Regions from separate parts of the Brassicibacter mesophilus genome, predicted to be linked through region 2. Evidence: predicted binding sites of a transcription regulator. Region 2 holds the regulator's gene; the other holds the start of a gene.
What was found. Region 2 encodes HrcA, which represses chaperone genes, less so after heat shock. Its sites were predicted from a motif close to ATTAGCACTCNATANTATNGAGTGCTAAT; they were not measured.
Positions count from the first base shown of each region.

Region 1: HNR33_RS15805 (co-chaperone GroES) is a predicted target of HrcA. The motif match lies at 7,752-7,780, and genes of this name have one in related genera.

Region 1 is NZ_JBNPXI010000016.1:93,079-105,197, forward strand. Features, by position in the region: gene HNR33_RS15770 (HD domain-containing protein) at 1-226, opposite strand, end outside; gene guaA (glutamine-hydrolyzing GMP synthase) at 424-1,953, opposite strand; gene guaB (IMP dehydrogenase) at 2,121-3,575, opposite strand; purine riboswitch at 3,712-3,813, opposite strand; gene HNR33_RS15785 (hypothetical protein) at 4,106-4,291, shown strand; gene HNR33_RS15790 (spore coat protein) at 4,321-4,590, shown strand; gene HNR33_RS15795 (hypothetical protein) at 4,842-5,339, shown strand; gene groL (chaperonin GroEL) at 5,733-7,364, opposite strand; gene HNR33_RS15805 (co-chaperone GroES) at 7,425-7,706, opposite strand; gene HNR33_RS15810 (DUF554 domain-containing protein) at 7,976-8,674, opposite strand; gene HNR33_RS15815 (DNA-3-methyladenine glycosylase family protein) at 8,781-9,662, opposite strand; gene HNR33_RS15820 (ABC transporter permease) at 9,893-11,857, opposite strand; gene HNR33_RS15825 (ABC transporter ATP-binding protein) at 11,844-12,119, opposite strand, start outside.
Region 2 is NZ_JBNPXI010000001.1:18,522-30,640, reverse strand. Features, by position in the region: gene spoIIP (stage II sporulation protein P) at 1-1,247, shown strand, start outside; gene lepB (signal peptidase I) at 1,352-1,900, shown strand; gene HNR33_RS00160 (hypothetical protein) at 1,946-2,272, shown strand; gene lepA (translation elongation factor 4) at 2,360-4,171, shown strand; gene hemW (radical SAM family heme chaperone HemW) at 4,219-5,355, shown strand; gene hrcA (heat-inducible transcriptional repressor HrcA) at 5,469-6,569, shown strand; gene grpE (nucleotide exchange factor GrpE) at 6,684-7,277, shown strand; gene dnaK (molecular chaperone DnaK) at 7,305-9,134, shown strand; gene dnaJ (molecular chaperone DnaJ) at 9,267-10,391, shown strand; gene prmA (50S ribosomal protein L11 methyltransferase) at 10,520-11,473, shown strand; gene HNR33_RS00120 (16S rRNA (uracil(1498)-N(3))-methyltransferase) at 11,466-12,119, shown strand, end outside.

The DNA of each region.
Region 1 (12,119 bases), on a different contig from region 2:
CATGTAAAAGCGCTGTTATTTTCAAAATTAAATTACAGTCTACCTTGTTTACTGTTTCTAATATGTGATCAAATACATTGTAAATATGAGCAGGCATATTTTGTTCACAGTCAGTACAAATAATAAGCTCTGGAATAATTCTAAGAACTTCATCCTTACAATCCTTTATGTCCTTGCATGATAAAAGCATAAAGTTTAAATCTTCTCTATCTACTGAATATGGCATTCTATCTCCCCTTTTAGTGAATTATTGCCTTATATAATTCGTTTTCGTTCGGTCTACTTTACCCTGTAAATCAGGTGAAAATTGAGAAATTCAATTCCCTTTACAATTCTATTTTTAGATTGTTTGCCAAGGATAGAACTACTAAGCAAAAACGAACCTGAAAACAGATATACATATGTTTTCAGGTTTCCTGTTTTCTACTCCCACTCAATAGTTGCTGGTGGTTTTGATGTTATATCATAAACTATTCTATTTACTCCATCAACTTCATTTACAATTCTTCTTGAAACCTTATCAAGTACTTCATATGGTACTCTGGCCCAGTCTGAAGTCATGCCATCTGACGATGTTACTGCTCTAAGTGCTATTGTATGTGTATAAGTTCTTTCATCTCCCATTACTCCAACACTCTTTATGTTTGGTAGAGCAGCAAAATATTGCCATATCTTTCCTTCTAATCCTGCAATCTTTATTTCCTCTCTAAATATCCAGTCTGCTTCTCTTACTATATGAAGCTTCTCTTCTGTTATTTCCCCTAATACTCTAATAGCAAGTCCTGGGCCTGGGAATGGTTGTCTATTTACTATGTCATCAGGTATCCCTAATTCATTCCCAACTTTCCTAACCTCATCCTTAAACAATTGTCTCAATGGCTCAATTAATTCAAAATCTACATCCTCCGGAAGTCCGCCTACATTGTGGTGACTTTTGATAACTGAAGCCTTGTCTGTTCCACTTTCTATTACATCAGGGTATATAGTTCCTTGTACCAAATAATCGATTTGACCAAGCTTTGCTTTCTCTTCTTCAAATACTCTTATAAATTCTTCTCCAATAATCTTTCTCTTTGTTTCAGGGTCTGTTACACCTTTAAGCTTACCTAAAAATCTCTCTTGAGCATTTACTCTAATCAAGTTCATGTCAAATCTGTTTCTAAACACTTCTTCAACCTGATCCCCTTCATCTTTTCTTAAAAGACCATGATCAACGAAAACACATGTCAAGTTTTTGCCTATAGCTTTGTGTATTAATACCGCAGCAACAGATGAATCAACTCCACCTGATAGAGCGCAGATAGCTTTCTTATCTCCTATTTGATCCTTAAGCTGAGCAATAGATTCATTAACGAAGTCTCCCATATTCCAATCAGGAGTTATTTCACAAACCTTGTATAAGAAATTATTTATGATATCCTTACCTCTTTCAGTATGCTCAACTTCTGGATGAAATTGAACAGCATATAACTTCTTTTCGTTACTTTTCATTGCGGCTACAGGACAAGTATCTGTTTGTGCAGTTATTTCAAAGCCTGCAGGAGGAACTTCAATAAAATCTGTGTGGCTCATCCAGCAAATGATACTTTCATTTATATCATTAAATATTCCTTCTCTATCTTTTATATTAAGCTCTATTTTTCCGTATTCTCTCGCTTGTGCTCTGTTTACTTTTCCTCCGAATACCTGCGCCATAAGCTGTCCACCATAGCATATTCCTAAAACAGGTATTCCTAGTTTAAATACTTCTTCATCACATTTAGGTGAGCTTTCAGCATATACACTAGCAGGGCCACCAGAAAAAATTATACCTTTTGGTGATTTTTCTTTAATCTTATCAATTGAGCAATTATATGGGACAATTTCACAGTATATATTAGCCTCTCTTACTCTTCTAGCAATAAGCTGACTATACTGCCCTCCGAAATCCATTATTAGAATCATATTATTCATCTTTTACCTCCATTTTTTTATTAAGTCTAGAACACAAATCGATATCGGAGCATGAATATAAAAGATAAGAAAGTGCTTATGCGATTCTGATAAGAAAACTAGAGGAAAGAAGCAAAAAATCTCATCGCATGAACGTTCTTTTATATCTGTACTCCCATATTTTAATACTACTTCCTACTATAGTTTGGAGCCTCTTTAGTTATGTGTATATCATGTGGATGACTTTCTATTAGGCCTGCATTAGTTATTCTTGTAAACTGTCCTTTTTCTTTAAGATCTTGTATTGTAGCTGCTCCACAGTATCCCATACCAGCTTTAAGTCCACCAACTAGTTGATAAACTATATCCTTTAATGGTCCCCTATATGCAACTCTTCCTTCTACTCCTTCAGGAACAAACTTCTTATTATCTTCTTGGAAGTATCTGTCTTTACTACCTGCTGCCATTGCTCCAAGTGAACCCATTCCTCTATACACCTTAAATCTTCTTCCCTCGTATAATTCCATTTCTCCAGGACTTTCTTCTGTCCCTGCAAACATTGACCCCATCATTACAACATCTGCACCTGCTGCTATAGCTTTTACTATATCTCCAGAGTATTTTATACCTCCGTCACCTATTACAGGTATGCCATGCTTCTTTGCTGCCTCAGCACAGTTATATATAGCTGTTATTTGAGGTACTCCAACACCAGCTACAACTCTTGTTGTACATATGGAACCAGGTCCAATACCAACTTTAACAGCGTCTACCCCTGCATTTATTAAATCTTCTGTAGCTTCTGCAGTGGCAACATTACCCGCAATTAACTGAACATCTGGAAATTCTGTTTTTATCTTTTTAACTGCTTCTATAACACCTTTTGAGTGTCCATGAGCAGTATCTACAACTATAACATCAACTTTAGAGTTTACAAGTGCTTTTACTCTATCTAATACATCACCTGTAATTCCTACGGCTGCTCCAGCTAATAGTCTTCCGCTTTTATCTTTAGCAGAATTCGGAAACTGAATTGATTTTTCTATATCCTTTATAGTAATAAGACCAATCAATATACCTTCATCATCAATTAATGGGAGCTTTTCTATCTTATGAGCCTTCATTATTTCCTGAGCTTCATCCATTGATATGCCTTCTTTAGCTGTAACTAAGTTTTTCTTTGTCATAACTTCATCAATCTTTTTAGATGGGTCAGTTTCAAATCTTATGTCTCTATTTGTAATAATTCCTACAAGCTTTTTATTATTATCCGTAATTGGAACACCTGATATGCGATATCTTTCCATAAGCTCTAGAGCATCTGATACTATATGATCTGGAGATAAATAAAACGGGTCCGTTATAACACCGTGCTCCGATCTTTTTACCTTGTCTACTTCTAAAGCTTGCTGTTCAATAGACATGTTTTTGTGTATTATACCTATACCGCCCTCTCTAGCTATTGCAATAGCCATCTTTGAATCTGTTACTGTATCCATTCCTGCACTCATTAGAGGAATGTTTAACTTTATTTTCTTTGTTAGATGTGTATTTACTCTAACATCTTTTGGCAATACCTCTGATTTTGCAGGCACTAATAGCACATCATCAAAGGTCAGCCCTTCTTGCAAGAATTTTTCCATTATATTAACCTCCCACATATTTATAATTAAGAATCTAAATTCTTCGTACAATTACAAATAATAAAAAATACACAATCCCTCGAGTGGAATTGTGTATTGAAAAACACAATAAATACCAGAATCTAAAAAGATTCAAGATATTATATATTCCACTCATAGTCAAACAATTTACGGTTGCCTGGTAGAGACTTCCTAGCCATATTCTAGGATATATATGAGCATACAGTATATATTTTTCTTTATAACTTAACAAAAGTTTATATGCTTGTCAAGCTTATACTTCTTGATAATATGTGAATATTTCTTAATAATAATAAAGTTATAATCTCTCTGTTCCATATTGCTCACCTTAAGGCTGTAATTATAGATGTTTCTCCTCACAATCTTATTTCCCATATTATTTTACACAATTTATCATTTAAACTATTTTATTGTCTCCTATTTCATATTTTTCATGCTATATATTTAGGTAACAGCGGAATAATAATATATAACAAGCTTTATTTCTATCATTGATTGGAGGTCATATTGTGGATATAGATTGCAAAACACTTCATATGCTTGAAGATCATTTAAATCAAGAATTTCTTCTTTACAAAAAGTGCTTGAATTATGGGGAAAAAATATATGACAGTGAACTAAAAAATATATGCTATAATGCTAGTCAAAAACACAAAGAAAACTATCAATCAATACTATCCTATCTTCATTCCTAGGATATATTAAAAAAAGGAGAGGTTTATCTATGTACATAGATAAAAGCTTAACCGAAAAAGACTTATTAAACGACCTCATATATTCTGAAAAGTATATTTCATTTTCCTATAGTAATACAATAACAGAGTCTTCATGTTCGCAGCTTAGAGATATATTATCCAAGTGCCAACTGTCTTCACAAAGTGTTCAATACTCTATACATGATGCAATAGATAAAAGAGGATGGAATAGAATAAAGCTGGTAACAGAAAAAGAAATAAAAAGCACAATCGAAGTGTATAATCAAAAAACCTCCTAACAAGGAGGTTTTTGATATATATCAAAATTGACTGTTTTTACACTATGCTAAAAGTAATTTATCTTTATACATATTTTTCTAATTTATGTTATAATAAAAATTAGTGGTTATAGTAATTTTTTACAAGATTACTGTAATATTCTTTTCTCGATAAGTAGATTGTTCAATATTAGCAATATTGAAAATTCACAAGTTATATGTAATATAATGCATTCGATGTCATGATTACATAAGAAAGAAGTAGACAATATATGAAAAAGAAAAAGCTAAAACTAAATATAATAATATTATCCTCAGCACTACTTTTATGCTTAATGATGTTATCTTATGCAGGTCACAAAATAATACTTCTTAACACTGAAACCAATATAGGAAAAATTATATCTAATAATAGGTATAAGTCTTTAAAGGAAAAAGAGGGAGTATCAAACCTAATTATAATAATTTCAAACCAAAGTTTTTCGAATAGAAATGTAGAAATAGAAGTAGCCATAGATGGAAAAAAGATAATAGATAATAGTTTTAAAGTTGAAGACCAGCATAACTGGTTATATTTCTATTATAATTTGGCAGACGGAAGCCATACTATTCACGCTCTATCAGAAGATGGGGCAGAAATAGAAGAGGATTTTGACATAGATATAAATAACAAGAAATGGATTTTAATTGAATATTGGAAAGAAGAGAATTCAAATTCAAAGCTTACTTACGATATAAAAACAAGACCTTTTATGTTTGCTAAAAAATGAAATAATCTTTGTAAGGGTCTACCATTATGAATCCATTGTTTAAATTATTGTCATTTTTTATTTCTATAGCTTTTATTGACTTGATCATGCATTTTCTAGATAAAAGATTCATGTTTAGAGAGAAGCTATATACCAAGATAAAAAACACTCATGTCTACAACATTTCTTTAGTTTTGTCTATTTTTACGAACAGTTTAATAGTTTGTTGTGATAATGCTTCAAAACGTGTTTGTGACTATTCATACTACTATTCTCATCTCTTACAAAAACATAAAGCCGATAAGAAATATCTAAAACCATTTCTTATCGGCTTTTGGTTTGCAAACAGTTAATTCTGTATACTTATTTAATTATCAAACTTCTAAAAATACATGTTTTCTATTTTAGAAGTTCTTACATCATTGGCATTCCGCCTGGCATTCCTCCACCCATTGGTGGCATATCTTGCTCTTCTTCTTCATCTGCTACTACACCTTCAGTAGTTAATACCATAGCAGATACTGATGCAGCATTTTGAAGTGCAGATCTTGTTACTTTAGTTGGATCTACTATACCAGCTTCTATCATGCTTACATATTTTTCGTTTAGTGCATCAAATCCAATACCTATCTCTTTAGTTTTCACATGTTCTACTATAACAGAGCCTTCTAATCCTGCGTTAGCAGCAATTTGTCTAACTGGCTCTTCTAATGCTCTTAAAATTATGTTTATACCTGTTTTTTCGTCTCCTGAAACAGTACTTAATAGTTTTTCAACAGCTGGAATTGCATTGATTAAAGCTGTTCCACCACCAGGTACTATACCTTCTTCAACAGCAGCTCTTGTAGCGGCTAGCGCATCTTCAATTCTTAATTTTCTTTCTTTTAATTCAGTTTCAGTTGCTGCACCAACTTGGATTACTGCAACTCCACCTGATAATTTAGCTAATCTTTCTTGTAATTTTTCTTTGTCAAATTCAGAAGTAGTTTCTTCTATTTGCGCTTTAAGTTGTTTAATTCTATCTTTGATATCTGCTTGGTTTCCAGCACCATTTACTATAGTAGTGTTTTCTTTGTCAACTTTTACAGTTTGTGCTCTACCTAACATATCTATTGTAGCTTCTTTTAAGTCATATCCTAATTCTTCTGATATTACTTCTCCTCCAGTTAAGATCGCGATATCTCTTAACATTTCTTTTCTTCTATCACCAAATCCAGGAGCTTTAACAGCAACACATGTAAATGTTCCTCTTAATTTGTTAACTACTAATGTAGCTAGTGCTTCTCCTTCAACATCTTCAGCAATTATTATTAGTTGCTTTCCTTGCTGAACTATTTGCTCTAATATTGGTAATATTTCTTGAATATTAGTTATCTTTTTGTCAGTAATTAATATATAAGGGTTTTCTAATACTGCTTCCATTTTTTCAGCATCTGTTACCATGTAGGGTGATAGATATCCTCTGTCAAACTGCATACCTTCAACTACATCAAGTGTTGTTCCCATTGATCTTGATTCTTCAACAGTTATAACTCCATCTTTACCTACTTTATCCATAGCTTCTGCAATCAAGCTTCCTATTTCTTCATCAGCAGCTGATATTGAAGCAACTTGAGCTATAGCTTCTTTGCTTTCAATTGATTTTGAAAATGACTTAATTTCTTCTACTGCAGCATCAACTGCTTTATGTATACCCTTTTTAAGAATCATTGGGTTAGCACCTGCAGCAACGTTTTTAAGTCCTTCTCTTATAATAGCTTGAGCTAATAAAGTAGCAGTTGTAGTTCCATCACCAGCTACGTCATTTGTTTTAGTTGCAACTTCTTTAACTAATTGTGCCCCCATGTTTTCATATGCATCTTTTAACTCTATTTCACGAGCTATAGTAACACCATCATTTGTGATAAGTGGCGAACCAAATTTCTTATCTAAAACAACATTTCTTCCTTTTGGTCCTAAAGTAACTTTAACTGTATCAGCTAATTTATTTATACCTCTCTCCATTGCACGACGAGCTTCTTCACCGAATCTAACTTCCTTAGCCATTATATTCACACTCCTTTGATATTAATGATTTTAGTTTCAAAATTCTATTTTAAATAAGAATTATTCTACTACTGCTAATAAATCTGCTAATTTTACAATAGTATATTCTTCTCCATCCATTTTTACTTCTGTTCCTGAATATTTAGAGAATATAACTTTATCGCCAACTTTTATTTCATCTTTCTTCTTTTCATCTTCTGTAATACCAGCACCAACAGCTACAACTTCAGCTATTTGTGGTTGCTCTTTTGCAGAGCCTGGAAGTACTATACCGCTCTTAGTTTTCTCTTCAACTTCAACCTTTTTAATAACTACTCTGTCTCCTAATGGTTTAATGTTCATATTTTACCCTCCTTATTTATTATAATTTTAATATTTTTCTATTTTGTTAGCACTCTTCATTGCCGAGTGCTAATTCTTACAACATATATGTTATCTAATGGTTTATATGGAATCAACTATCATTTTCATTCATAATCATGGTTTTAAAACGAATAACGATTGTTATCCTGATATATTATGAATTTTCATTTAATATATCTGTTTTTCTCTATTTTATTTCTAATATTAATTTTTTTATTACTTTATACATTATTTTTCTAAAAATGTCACTAAATAAGCTTGTATACTACGCTGCTTATAATAAAATATAATAAAGGTATAAAGATAGCTGGAAGCATATTTCCTATTTTAATTCTTTTTATTTCTAATATGTTAATACCTATTCCTATAATCAGTATTCCTCCAACAGCCGCCATTTCTCTAATAACTGACTCTATAAGAAATTCTTTAGCAAATGATGCTGATAAGGTTATAATGCCTTGATAAACGAACACAGATACAGCGGAAAATGCAACCCCTATACCCAATGTAGATGAGAATATAATGGAAGAAACACCATCAATGATTGATTTTGCAAAAAGTGTTTGATGATTTCCTGTAAGTCCACTTTCCAATGAGCCAACTATAGCCATAGCTCCTACACAGTATATTAAAGAAGCTGTAACAAATCCCTTTGAAAAATTAGATGAACCTTGCCCGGCTTTTCTTTCAAGCATGTTACCTAGATTTTCGAGCCTATCCTCAATTCTAATCCATTCTCCAATTATGCTTCCTATTACAACACTCATTATTACTAACAATATATCTTCAGTTTTAAGAGCACTCATTAGGCCAATAATTATTACTATCATACCAAGGCCATTCATAATAGTATTTCTGTAATTTTCCTTAAATCTATTTTTTAAGAATACTCCTACTAAGCTTCCTGTAATAATTGTTATAACATTTACTACTGTTCCTAACACCATCACTCCCCCTTAATCTATAATGTCCGCTGACATATATGTTAGAATATAACCAAAAAAGATAAGAGAATGCTTATGAGATTTTGTTGTTCTTTTTTAGTTATATCCTTTACTTTTTACCAATGCCAAGCTCTCTGGCATAATAAAACAAATATTGCTGAGCAAAGCCTGCGTATTTACCAAACTTATTTTGTCCATATTGCTGAATGTAATTAAGCTTTGAATCCTCTTTGAGATAAAAATATTCCATAACTCTTTTCACCCATACATCGATAGGAAAAGCATCGTATTTGCCCATAGAAAACAGCATGATGCAATCAGACACCTTAGGTCCAACTCCTGCAAATGTCATTAACTCTTTTCTAGCATCATCAGTAGATAAATTTACAAATCTATATATGTCTGTCTCTTTGCTTGATATTATTGTAGCTGCACTAACTATGTATTTAGCCCTAAATCCAGTCTTGCAGTTTTCAACTTCCTCTATTGTAAGATTATCTAGTTTATCCGCAGTTGGGAAGCTATAGTATTTTTTGCCATTATATTCACCAATATAATTACCATATCTCTCGCTTAGCAACTCTATAGCCCTTTTTATCATCGGTATCCTGTTGTTAGCGGATATAATGAATGATATTAATATTTCCCACTCATCTTGACTTAATATTCTTATACCTTCCCCAAATTTTATAGCCTTTTTTAATATAGGATCACTTGATAGCTCTTTTTTTATCTGTCCATAATCTGTACCGAGATTGAAATAGTCATACCAGATATTATTGAAATCCTCCATATTGGTATTAGAAAGTATAACATCGTTTCCTGTCTTATTAACGTTAATTACTCTATTATGCGCCACACCTGTATAGCTTCCATCTGGCTCTTCATTCCATCTAAAGCACTGACCGCAATCAAAAATATGCTTTGGCTCAAAATCTCTTACATCTTTTATAATTATTTTATTTTTTCCCTCAGAAATATTATATTCCATAGTCTTCTTCCTTTCCTTAAATTAGCATTCATCTTCTTATTTAAATATAACCATTATACTATTAATTAATCAAAAATACATGTGTATTTTTGAATTTTCACTATATTTAATTGGATTTAAAATAGTCTAAATAGTCTACATCATTTAAATATAAAAAAGATAACCTATAGATAGTAAGCATTAGTTAAAATGGGAAAAGGGAGAAGTAGTAAACTTCTCCCTTTAAATTGCTAATCAATAGTCAAGCACTTTATCCTATTTATATAAATCCTTCTTATTATCAAGAAGTATATTGCTTGGAAAACAAAATATCCCATCATAACTACAATACCATTAGCAAATAGATTTTTCATTAGTAAATTGGAAAGAGATTTTAATGCAAATAATGAATGTATTGTACTGACAACAAAAGGTAAGAAAAATATTATAGCTATTTGCTTTGTTATCATTTTATTTATTTCTTTTTTAGTTACTCCTATTTTCTTAAGAATATTATATTCAACACCATCTTGTTTTATTTCGTTAAATAGCTTAAAGTATATAATGCTTCCTGATGCTATGAAGAAGAGGAACGCGATAAAGAATCCTATAAACAATGTCATCCCAAAGCTTCTTCTAATTTCTTTAAATGGAATTGCTTTAGAATAATAACTACCTTCATACTTACTACCTAACATATCTTGTATTTCTAAAGAAGCATTAAAAGCTTTTTGCCATTTATTAATATTTACTCCGTTATATATTACTATATCATTGTCTTTAGCCTTATTTAACAAATTTAGAAAATCACTGTCATTCATTATGAGCACATCGAAATATCCTACTTTATATAATGCCATGACACCACCATGTACTTCTTCTCTTACCTTAAATTCTTTTATTTCTCCATTTAAATTTAACTTTACAGCTTCAAATGGAAATTTCTTAGTATTTTCTATATTTCCATTAAAGTCCATTATTTCGTATGGAAAATTATAAACTACTTCATTTTGTTTAACTGTGATTTGATTTTTGCCTATGGATTTAGCCAATTTATTGTAATCAGAATTAGACATAGTTAAAATTTCGGTACTATTACCCTCTGAATTTTTTTTGGTTTCATTCAAAACATTTACATTTTTTACTATAGAAAATTCAGATATTTTCAAGTTATGTTTTTGAAGAATTTCTCTTACTTGAGCTATACTTTCAGTATCGTCTAATGTTTCTCCTTTCTGAATCAATACCATATCTTGTGGAGTATCTATTCCTGAAATAATTGGTATCTCAGTGAAGAAGGAATATATAGTTTCTGTAGCAGAAAAAGTTATTGCTCCTAGTATAGCTGCCAAAAATAATACTTTAGCTGTATCCTGAAGCTTAAATATCATCTGTGAAAAAGCTACCATATTTGTTTTGCTATAAAAAATTCTTTTATTTTTTCTGACCATATTAGCCACTGCTATGCTAAATTGAGTAAATATAAAATATGTCCCTGCTACAACTATTAATATAACTGGTATCATAGCTAGGACGACATATGCACCACTTACAAGCCATGCTATAACATATCCACTTACAACTAAACCCACGCCTAAAATCGATTTAGCTATAGAAAATTTTGGTACTACTTTAGGCGTCTTGTCTGTTTTTAGCTGTTGAATTATTTGTTTGTTTCTTATCTGGAAAAGCATGATTATGTTAATGACTTCAAATAATGCAAGAAATACTCCTGTAGTAAGTCCTAAAGCCTTCAAAGATAGATTAAATGGTAATTTTATATCCATAAATGCTTCCATTGCCATGAAGAATAATTTTGAAAAAATAGTTCCAGTCAGTATCCCTGTGCCTATTGATAATATAGATATTATAGTTGCTTCTATTAATACATATTTTTTTATCTGACCTTTAGTCATTCCAAATAAAGAAAGCAAGCCAAACTCTTTTCCTCTTGACTTAAGGAATATAGAAGTTGAATAGCTTACAAATAATACTGAAAATATAACTATTATAACCTGGCAAGCTACAATACCATTAGCAACACCTTCATTAGCTCCTTGACTAGGTGAAATCGATCCACTATTTAATGCGGGATGAAAAACAAAGTTAGCAAAAATAAAAAATACTCCTACTGCAAATACGTTGCTTAAATAGTACATTATATATCTGTATAGGTTGCCTTTTATATTTTTGGCAGCCATATTAGATATTCTCATTATAGCCACCTCCAAGAAGAGACAGAGAATCCAGTATTTTCTTAAAGAATATTTGTCTGTTTGAGCTTTTATTTATTTCCAAGAAAAACTTACCATCTTTTATCATTATTATTCTATGACAAAAGCTTGCTGCGAAAGCATCATGAGTTACCATAACTATAGTAGCTTTTCTTTCTTTATTTATTTTTTCTAATGACTCCATCAGGTCATAAGATGCTTTTGAATCTAAGTTACCAGTAGGCTCATCAGCTAATATTATAGA
Region 2 (12,119 bases):
ATAATAGAATAATATATATATTTATAGCTATTTTATGCCTGCTAAATTTTTTTCTTGGAGTAAAAGTTATAAGAAAAGCAGCTAATAATAAAGAGACGACAGACATTAAATATAAGGCAGAGGTAGAAGAGATAGCAGTTCCTGTTTTTAGTAATACAAGTGATGACAGTCACTTAAATACTGAAGCTGTTGATTTAACAATTAATGATGATAATAAACAAGAAGACAATTTTTATATAAGGCTTTTCTCAAGTTCGAATATATATATGAAGCGTGTGTATGATGTTCAAGTAGAAAAAGATAATCTAATGAATTTTAACAGATTATGGTCAAAAGTGTCTATTTTTTTTGAACCAAAGACGTATTTTAAAAGCCAATTTCCTGCAATTTTCAAAATGTTTGATGCTACTGCTGTAAGTGGAAATAATGCTGAGTTTATTGAAAATGGAAATGAAGATGAAGGTGAAGAAAACGAAGCTATTGTCCTTGAAGATATAGTGTTCATAGAAGACCCAATTGAACATAACGAAGGTGAAGAACAACTAGGAACTGATGATAATGAGCAGATTGCTTCTAATACTACACAAACTCCAAATTCTATTAATTTAGATCATGAAAATCCTTATATTCTAATTTATCACACTCATGGAACTGAAGCATATTTACCTATTAAAACAGGTAGATTTCATACAGACAAAAGAGAATATAATGTAATAACTATAGGAGAAATCATTGGAAAGGTATTAAGTGAGAAAGGTCATAAACTTAAACATGTAGATATTTATCATGACATACCATCATACAATGAATCCTATGCTCGTTCTTTAGCAACTGCAAAAGATGAGTTAAGCAAGAATAAGAATATAAAACTAGTTTTTGATGTACATAGAGATGGAATTGAAGAAAATGCTAGTTATATAGAAAGAGCAAAAAAAGATTCTAAGGTCACAATTAACAGCAAAGAAGTTGCAACCTTTTCTATGGTTATAGGACCACAAAATCCAAATAAAGATGAATTAATAAAATTTGCAAAATACATTAAGTCAGTATCGGATAAAATGTATCCGGGATTATGTAAAGGAATTATCATAAAACCCTATGGGAAATTTAATCAGTACCTAAGTGATTACTACACTCTATTAGAGGTAGGAAGCAATCTAAATACAATAGACGAAGCAAAAGAATCAGCTAAACTAATTGGCGAAGTCTTAAACGAGGTTATAAATGGAATACAAGATAATCAATAAAATGAACTTTGAAAGGTAAACTGAGTGTTTATCTTTTCTTTTTTTTTACTTAAAATAATGGTATAATAGATTTTGGTATTTGATAAGATGAGGAGGTAACAAGAATGAGCGAAGGAGATAATAAAATAAGGAAAGAGATATATGAATGGATAAAAAGTATTGCACTAGCTGTTATAATAGCAGTATTGATTAAGACCTTCTTATTTAATACAACTTATGTTTTAGGTTATTCAATGTATCCTACATTACATGAAAGAGATAGGCTTTTTACTAATAAGATAGTGTATATGCTTGGTGAGCCAAAAAAAGGAGATATTGTTGTATTAAAAGCACCAGATGATCCAGACAAGGATTACATAAAAAGAGTAATTGGTGTGTCTGGTGACAAAGTTGAGATTATTGATGGTAAAGTATATGTAAATGATGAAGTGCTAAATGAAGAATATATTAGTGAAGAAGCTTATACGTATACTTATGAAGATAGTGTATGGGAAGTACCAGAAGAATATGTTTTTGTTTTAGGAGATAATAGAAACAAAGGTGCAAGTAAAGATAGCAGATATTTAGGTTTGATTTCAATAGATTCTATTAAAGGAAAAGCTTCATATAGATATTATCCTTTTGATAGTAGATTTGGGTCACTATACAAATAGGAATAAAGAACCAGAAAGTTGTCCATAATAATGCTGGTGATTATTGTGGAAAGCAGAGTAGAAAGGTATAAAAAAATTAAGAACTATAAAAAGCAAAGGCGACTAAAATTTGTGGTTTTTGTTGTATGCTTTTTGTTTTTATTAATTAGCTTGTATAAAGTAGATAATACTTTAAGGGAAATAATGTGTATATCTGATAAACGTATTTATGGAATTGTGAATGATAATGACTTATATAGGCTTTATCTCATGGGTGATGAATACATTATCGATAAAGAGCAGATAGATTATTACTTAGGTGAGATTGTCTCTCAGACTAAGCGTGTATTTCGGACAATTAACTATTATAAAGAGAAATTTTTTGATAGTTAAAAGACCAGAAAAAAGTCTGGTCTTTTAACAGTTTTTAACTTATGTTATAATTTATAAAGATTACTTCCATTTCGGAGGAGGATAAATATGGGAAAAGACAGACAAAGTAGAGTAAGAAATTTTTCTATAATTGCACATATAGATCATGGGAAGTCAACTTTAGCAGATAGGCTGATTGAAAAAACGGGTCTAGTTACACATCGTGAAATGCAGGAACAATTATTAGATAATATGGATTTGGAGAGGGAACGAGGCATAACAATAAAACTCCAAGCTATAAGGCTTGTGTATAAAGCGAAAGATGGTAACGAGTATATACTTAATCTTATAGATACTCCGGGGCATGTGGACTTTAATTATGAGGTTTCAAGAAGTTTAGCGGCATGTGAAGGAGCTTTATTAGTAGTAGATGCTGCACAAGGTATAGAGGCGCAGACATTAGCAAATGTTTATTTAGCTTTAGAACAGAATCTGGAAATATTACCAATAATAAATAAAATAGATTTACCAAGTGCAAGACCTGAAGAAATCAAGAAGGAAGTTGAGGATGTAATTGGACTTGACTGTGAAGATGTACCGATGATATCAGCGAAAGAAGGGTTAAACATTGAAGATGTACTAGAAGATATTGTACACAAAGTACCAGCACCTCAAGGAGATAGCGAAGCACCTCTTAAGGCACTTATTTTTGATTCTTATTATGATAGTTATAAAGGAGTTATAGCTCTTACAAGGGTGGTAGAGGGAACTATAGAACCAGGTATGGAAATAAGAATGATGGCCACCAATAAGAAATTTGAAGTTACAGAGGTAGGAATATTTGCTCCTAGACAAGTTAGTATAGATCAGCTGTCTGCTGGTGATGTAGGTTATGTTGCAGCCAGTATTAAAAATGTTAAAGATGCAAGGGTTGGAGATACTATAACAGAAGCGAGCAGACCTACAGACAAGCCATTGCCTGGATATAAAAAGGTAACTTCAATGGTATATTGTGGTATATATCCTGCTGAAGGAGAGGATTATAACAGCGTCAGAGATGCATTAGAAAAATTACAAGTAAATGATGCAGCACTTGTTTTTGAACCTGAGACTTCTATTGCATTAGGATTTGGTTTCAGATGTGGATTCTTGGGACTACTTCATATGGAGATAATACAGGAAAGATTAGAAAGAGAGTTTGACTTAAACATTGTAACTACTGCTCCAAGTGTAATATATAAGGTAAAGAAAAAGAATGGAGAAGAGTTTACGCTTCAAAATCCTACTAATTTACCACCGACTACAGAAATAGAATATATGGAAGAACCTATAGTTGATGTAAATATAATGACACCGACTGACTATGTTGGAACAATAATGGAATTATGCCAAAACAGAAGAGGTATATTTATTAACATGGAATATATAGAGCAAACAAGAGTCGTGATGCACTATGAGATACCTCTGAATGAAGTTATATATGATTTCTTTGACGCTATAAAATCAAGGACTAAAGGATATGCATCACTAGACTATGAATTGAAGGGCTATAAGAAATCTGAATTAGTAAAGCTTGATATTTTAATAAATGGTGAATTAGTGGATGCATTCTCGATAATTGTACATGAAGAAAAAGCTTACGAGAGGGCACGTATGATAGCAGAGAAGCTTAAGGATGTAATTCCTAGACACCAGTTTGCTGTTCCGATACAAGCAATTGTTGGAGCTAAGATAATTGCAAGAGAAACTGTAAGAGCTCTTAGAAAAGATGTTCTAGCAAAATGTTATGGTGGAGATATTACTAGAAAGAAGAAACTACTGGAAAAGCAGAAGGAAGGAAAGAAGAGAATGAGACAGCTAGGTAGTGTGGAAGTACCACAAGAAGCATTTTTAGCTGTTTTAAAGTATGACGATAAATAGTCTAAAATGCACACATACGTGTGCATTTTTTTTAGGAGGTCAATTTGATGAAGGATATAGGGGTATATGTGCATATTCCTTTCTGCAAAAGTAAATGCTTATACTGTGACTTTAATTCATATACGAATAAGCAGGATTTAGTTGAGAAATATATATATTATTTAAAAAAAGAAATTGATTTGTATACTGCTGAATTAAAAGAGTTTAATGTTAAGACGATATTTATTGGTGGTGGTACGCCTTCATATGTGGATGGAAGGTACATCTACGAAATAATAGAGCACATGAATAAACGGTTAAATATGAGTAAATTAGCTGAATTTAGTATTGAGGTAAATCCTAAAACACTAGATAGGGAAAAATTAAATATTTATAAACAAATAGGAATAAACAGAATAAGTATGGGAGTCCAGTCTTTTAACAATGATATGTTAAAGAGAATAGGAAGAATTCATTCTGCTAATGATGTTATTGAAACTTATAACATGATAAGAAAACATGGATTTGACAATATTAATTTTGATATTATGTTTAATTTACCAGAACAAAGTATAGACAATGTAAAAGATACGCTAAAAAAAGCAATAATTTTAAGTGCTGATCATATTTCATACTATAGTCTAAAATTAGAGGAAGGTACTCCATTTTATATTAGCCATCAAAAATCTGAGCTACAATTACCAGACGAGGATGAAGAAAGAGAGATGTACCATTCTGGAGTAGAATTATTGAAGCAAAATGGATATTATCATTATGAAATATCTAATTTTGCAAAGAAAGAATATAAATGTGAGCATAATCTTATATACTGGAACGTAGAACCATATGTTGGATTAGGAATATCAGCTCATTCAAATATTAATAATAAGAGATATGGAAATTTATATGATTTTGAAGATTACTTTACTAAAATAGATAATAAAGAGCTTCCAATAACTGAAGTTGAAGTTATAAATAGAGAAATGGAAATGGCTGAATATATTATATTAGGGCTAAGACTTATTCAAGGAATTAATAAAAGTAGATTTGCTAGGAGATTTAGTGTTGATATAGGCGAAAAATTTGGAGATATAATTACCAAACATGTTAAACAAGGGTTGTTATATGAAGACCTCAATAATATTAAATTAACTAAACAAGGACTTGATTTATGCAATCTTGTTTTTATGGACATATTACCGTAGATAATAGTATAAAAGTATTAAATGGATTAAAGAAATAGTTTTAAAAAGGTATTGACAAATTGAAATATCAATGATAAGTTAAAAACATAAAGATTAGCACTCGATAGCATAGAGTGCTAATAACGAAAAAAGATGGAACTTGTTTTCATCTTTTAATAACAATAGGATGTGATAATAGTATGATGCTTGATGAAAGAAAACTTAGAGTCTTGCAAGCTATTATACAAAGCTATATATCAAGTGCAGAGCCTATAGGATCAAGAACTATTTCTAAAAAGTATGATTTAGGAGTTAGTTCTGCTACTATTAGAAATGAGATGTCTGATTTAGAAGAGCTTGGATATTTGGTTCAGCCGCATACTTCTGCAGGAAGAATTCCCTCAGATAAAGGTTACAGACTTTATGTAAATAGGCTTTTACAGTCAGCCAATATTGATTTTATACTTCGCCAGGATATAAAAAGTATATTGATGAAAGAAATTGGAGAGATAGATACAATTATTCAAAATGCTGCTAAAATTCTTTCTAAAGTGACTAACTATACTTCACTTGCTATAGCACCGCAGTTAAAAAAAGGTCAATTGAAGCATATTCAACTAATACCGATAGATGAAACAAAAATATTAGTCGTAATTGTCACAAATTCAGGCGTCGTAAAAAATACTGTTCTAAGAGTAGACAACGAAATAGCTTTAGAGCAACTTAATATGATAACTAATTTCCTTAATGAAAATTTAAGAGGGTATACAATTGAAGAGATTAGCTCTGGTATTCATGAAAAATTAGTAAATGAAATGTATTCTTTGAAAGATTCAATATCAAATATAGTTCCTATAATCATTCAAACCTTAGATGATACTGCGGAGATCCAGCTTTACTCTGATGGAGTAACGAAGATATTTAATTTTCCTGAATACAACGACATTAATAGGGCAAAAGAATTTATATCATTCATAGAAAACAAGAACACTGTTGTTGATATGATGTTAAACAGTAACTTTAACGATATCGAAGTAAGAATAGGTAATGAGAATAGTTATGACGAGATAAAAAATTGTAGCGTTATTACTGCAACTTATAGTATTAATGGCAAAACAATAGGGAAAATTGGAGTTATAGGACCTACACGAATGGACTACTCAAATGTAATATCAACAGTCAGATCGTTATCCTTAGATTTGAATGAAATAATTGAAAAATATTTCATAAAATAAGGTGTGAGATTTAATTCTTGCACCTAACTAATGTAATTTAATTTGCTAGTTGGTTACTAAAGCATATGTTTTATGAAAAATTAAGAACAAAAAAGAATTAGTGAGGTGAAGGAAGTGGCAGTAGAAGATATTAAGGGAAAGCAAGAGAAAAAAAGTGATACTGTAGGTGATAATATAACGGAAGAAATCAACAGCAATTTTGAGGCAAATGTTGATGATTTAAAAGATGAAGCTAATAACGTAGAATATGAAAAAATACAAAATGAGTATGAAAATACGCTAAAAGAACTTGAAGAAGTAGATAATAGATATCTTAGGTTGCAAGCTGACTTTAATAATTATAGAAAAAGAGTTGAGAAAGAGAAAGAGTCCACCTATTTATATGCATCTCAAGAACTGATATGCAAACTTCTTCCAGTGATTGATAACTTTGATAGAGCCTTAGAAATTAAAATAGATGAAACTAAGCTTGAAAACTTTTATCAGGGAGTAGAATTGGTTTATAAACAGTTTGTTGATATCCTCAAAGACAGTGGGTTAGAAGAAATAGATGCATTAAATCAAAAGTTTGATCCTAACTATCACCATGCAGTTGCCCAAGAAGAAAGTGATCAACATGCTGAAGACACTGTGATGGAAGTATTCTTAAAAGGCTATATGTTAAAAGATAGAGTTGTAAGACCAAGTATGGTTAAGGTTGCAAAATAGTATAATACTACATAGGGAGGAATGAAAATGAGTAAAATAATAGGTATTGATTTAGGAACAACTAATTCTTGTGTAGCAGTTATGGAGGGTGGAGAGGCAGTTGTTATAGCAAATGCTGAAGGTAACAGAACTACACCATCTGTTGTTGCATTTACTAAAGATGGAGAAAGACTTGTTGGAGAAACAGCAAAAAGACAATCAGTTACTAATCCAGATAGAACTATAATGTCTATAAAAAGACACATGGGTACTGATCATAAAGAAGTTATAGATGGAAAAGAACATACTCCACAGGACATTTCAGCAATGATTCTTCAAAAATTAAAAACAGATGCAGAAAATTATCTAGGAGAAAAAGTTACTGATGCTGTTATTACAGTGCCAGCATACTTTACAGATAGTCAAAGACAAGCAACAAAGGATGCAGGAAGAATTGCTGGGTTGAATGTTAGAAGAATAATCAATGAACCTACTGCTGCATCACTTGCTTATGGTATAGATAAAGACCAAGATCACCATAAAATAATGGTATTTGACTTAGGTGGAGGTACTTTCGACGTATCAATACTAGAGCTTGGTGATGGAGTTTTTGAGGTTATATCAACTAAAGGTGATAATATGCTTGGTGGAGATGATTTTGACCAGGCTGTAATAGACTATTTAGCTGAACAATTTAAAAAAGAAAATGGAATTGATTTAAGAAATGACAAGATGGCGCTTCAAAGATTAAAGGAAGCATCTGAAAAGGCTAAAAAAGAGCTGTCAAGTGTAATGACAACAAACATTAATTTGCCTTTTATTACAGCTACTCAAGCTGGACCTCTGCATTTGAATATAGATTTAACTAGAGCTAAATTTGAAGAGTTAACTCTACATTTAGTTGAAAGAACATTGGGGCCTACTAAGGCAGCAATGCAGGATGCAGGATTAAGTGCAGCTGATATAGACAAAGTAATATTAGTTGGTGGTTCAACTAGAATACCAGCTGTTCAACAAGCAGTAAAGAACCTAACAAGCAAAGAACCTCATAAAGGAGTTAACCCTGATGAAGTAGTAGCATTAGGTGCAGCAATCCAAGCTGGAGTTTTAAGTGGTGAAGTAAAAGATTTATTGTTATTAGATGTTACACCATTATCATTGGGGATTGAAACTCTTGGAGGAGTATTTACTAAGCTAATAGAAAGAAATACTACTATACCTACAAAGAAAAGTCAGGTGTTTTCAACTGCTGCAGATAGTCAAACTGCGGTTGATATACATGTACTTCAAGGAGAAAGACAGATGGCAAGTGGTAACACAACATTAGGTAGATTCCAACTTACAGGAATTCCACCAGCACCAAGAGGAATACCACAAATTGAGGTAACCTTTGATATAGATGCTAATGGTATTGTTAATGTTTCTGCTAAGGATTTAGGAACTGGTAAAGAACAAAAAATAACAATAACAGCTTCGACAAATTTATCGGAAGAAGAGATTCAAAATAAAGTTAAAGAAGCCGAGAAATTTGCTGAAGAAGACAGAAAGAATAAAGAATCTATAGAGGTTAAGAATAACGCTGACTCACTTGTTTATCAAACAGAAAAAACTCTAAAAGAGCTTGAAGGGAAAATAAGTGATGATGAAAAATCAAAGGTTCAAGCAAAATTAGATGATTTGAAGAAAGCTCTTGAAGGAAATAACGCTGATGATATTAAAAAGAAAACTGAAGAGCTTACAAATGAGTTCCATGCACTGTCACAGAAAATGTATCAACAAGCTCCAGATCAAGGGCAGCAAAACGCTCAAGGTCAACAAAGCAGTAATGATGATAATGTAGTAGATGCTGATTATGAAGTTGTTGATGATGACAAATAGTGTTTATCAAAGCTAAATCCCATGGGTTTAGCTTTGGTTTTTCCTATTGACATATCAAGTAATATGGCATAAACTTAAATTCGGTTATTTAATATTTAGTAGGTGACTACACCATTGAAAGGTGGTGAATATATGAGTAAAAGAGATTATTATGAAGTCCTTGGTGTTAATAAACAAGCAAATGAACAAGAAATAAAAAAAGCTTATCGTCAATTAGCAAAAAAATACCATCCAGATTTAAATCCGGATAATAAAGAAGCAGAGCATAAATTTAAAGAAGTTAATGAAGCATATGAAGTCTTAAGCGATGAAGAAAAAAGAGCAAGATATGATAGATTTGGTCATGATGGAGTTAATGGACAAGGTGGAGGATTTGGACAGGGTTTTTCTGGTGGTTTTGGAGACATATTTGAAGATATATTTGATATTTTTGGTGGTGGTTTCTCAGGAAGTAGAAAATCAGGTCCTAGAAAAGGTGCTGATTTGAAATATAAGCTGGATATAAAATTTGAAGAAGCTGCTTTTGGTGTTGAAAAAGAGATTAAATATAGAAAAACAGAAAATTGTTCAGTATGTGATGGAACAGGAGCTAAGCCAGGAACTAATAAATCTACTTGTACTAAATGTAATGGAACTGGAGAAGTTAAATATGCGCAAACGACTCCATTTGGACAATTTGTACGGGTAGGAACATGTGATAAATGTAATGGGTTAGGCCAAATCATAGATAGTCCATGTACTAATTGCAGTGGAACTGGAAAAGAAATGAAAATGAAACGAATTAACATCAAAGTTCCGGCTGGTGTTGATACAGGGTCAGTAATTCCTTTGCGTGGAGAAGGTGAACCAGGTGAAAAAGGAGGACCTTCCGGAGATTTATACGTTTATATTAATGTAGAACCACATGAAATTTTTGCTCGTGAAGGTAATGATATAATATGTGAGATACCAATATCGTTTGTTCAGGCTGCTATCGGGGATGAGATACAAGTTCCATCATTAGAGGGTAATGTTAAATATACTATCCCTGAAGGAACGCAGACTGGCACGATATTTAGACTTAAGAACAAAGGAATTCCTAATGTAAGAGGCTATGGAAGAGGAGATCAGTACGTTAAAGTTGTAGTTCAGGTTCCTACAAAGCTTAATGAAAAGCAGAAAGAGCTCTTAAGAGAGTTTGCTAAGGAAAGTGGAGATGCTGGACATGAAAATAAAAAAGGCTTTTTTGATAAAGTCAAAGATGCTTTTACAGGATAATAATCACTCCATTTATTGGAGTGATTATTGTATATCATCAATAATTACTGGTTTTTTTTACATATATGGGGTATAATAATTTGAGAAAAATAAAGCTTATCTAACTTGTTAAGAAGGATGTGAAGTTTATGAAATGGATTGAGGTCCAGATTAAAACGACAACAGAAGCGGTAGAAGCTGTGTCAAACATTTTATATGAGGTGGGTGTTGGAGGACTAGCTATAGAGGATCCAAATGACATTATTTTGCAGACTGCAAATGATGATTGGGATTTTATAGACTCCAGTTTACTGGACCAAGATTTTGAAGGAGTTATAGTTAAAGGATATTTTCCTGAGAGTGAAGATCTTATTGATAAGATTGAACTAATAAAACAAAATGTAGAAAAAATACCACTATACAATTTAGATAAAGGACTCGGTGAAGTAACGACTACAGAAGTATATGAAAAAGATTGGGCTCATGCGTGGAAAAAATATTATAAGCCAAAAAAAGTAGCAAAAAATGTAGTGATTAAGCCGTCATGGGAAGAGTATATAGCTGATAAAGATGATATTATTATTGAACTCGATCCAGGAATGGCTTTTGGAACAGGGACTCATGAAACTACTATAATGTGTATACAACAACTCGAAAACTATGTTAAGAGCGGAAGTACGGTTTTTGATGTTGGGTGTGGAAGTGGAATACTATCTGTGGCTGCTGCTAAACTTGGAGCAAGGAGAGTTATAGGAGTAGATCTTGATGAACTTTGTGTTAAAGTTTCAAAAGATAATATTAAGATTAATAATGTAGAGGATTTAGTAGAAATTAGACATGGTAATTTATTAGATGTAGTTGATGAAAAAGCAGAAGTAGTAGTTTCGAATATTATTGCTGAAATAATAATAATTTTATCTAAGGATATTAAAAAATTCTTAAAGAATGATGGTGTTTTTATTGCCTCAGGGATAATAAATGAAAAGATAGACAGTGTTAAACAAGCATTAATAGAAGAAAATATGGAAATAGTTGAGATTATAAATATGGGTGAATGGGCATGTATTGTCTCTAAAGTTAAAGAAGGTAACATAGATGCATAGATTTTTTGTAGATAAGAATAATATTAATTTAAGCTCTATTGATATAATAGGTGAAGATGTTAAACATATAAAAAGTGTATTAAGGCTTAATGTTGGAGATGTTGTAGTTGTATGTGATAATGATCGAACAGATTACACCGCTAAGATAATATCTATAGATAAAAACATAGTTCAGTGTGAAATATTAAGTAAAGAAGCTTCTAAAAGTGAACCACCTATTGATATAATATTATATCAAGGGTTGCCAAAGGCCTCAAAGATGGATTTAATTATTCAAAAAGCTACCGAGCTTGGAGTAAAAAAAATTGTACCAGTTATAACTGAAAGAACAGTTGTGAAGATTCAAGATAGAAAAAAAGAAAATAACAAGCTCGAAAGGTGGAACCGTATAGCTGAGGAAGCTGCTAAACAAAGTAAAAGAGGTATAATACCACAGGTAAATAATATACTTGATTTTGATGAAATGATAGCTATTCTAAAAGAAAAACAAGCTGTCATAGTTCCATATGAGAACGAAGAAAACACTGGTATTAAGGATGTGTTAGAAAACTGCAGCTGTAAGGAAATTCATATATTGATAGGACCAGAAGGTGGATTTGAAGAAACTGAAATACAATCGTTGATAAATATTAAATGTAACATAGTA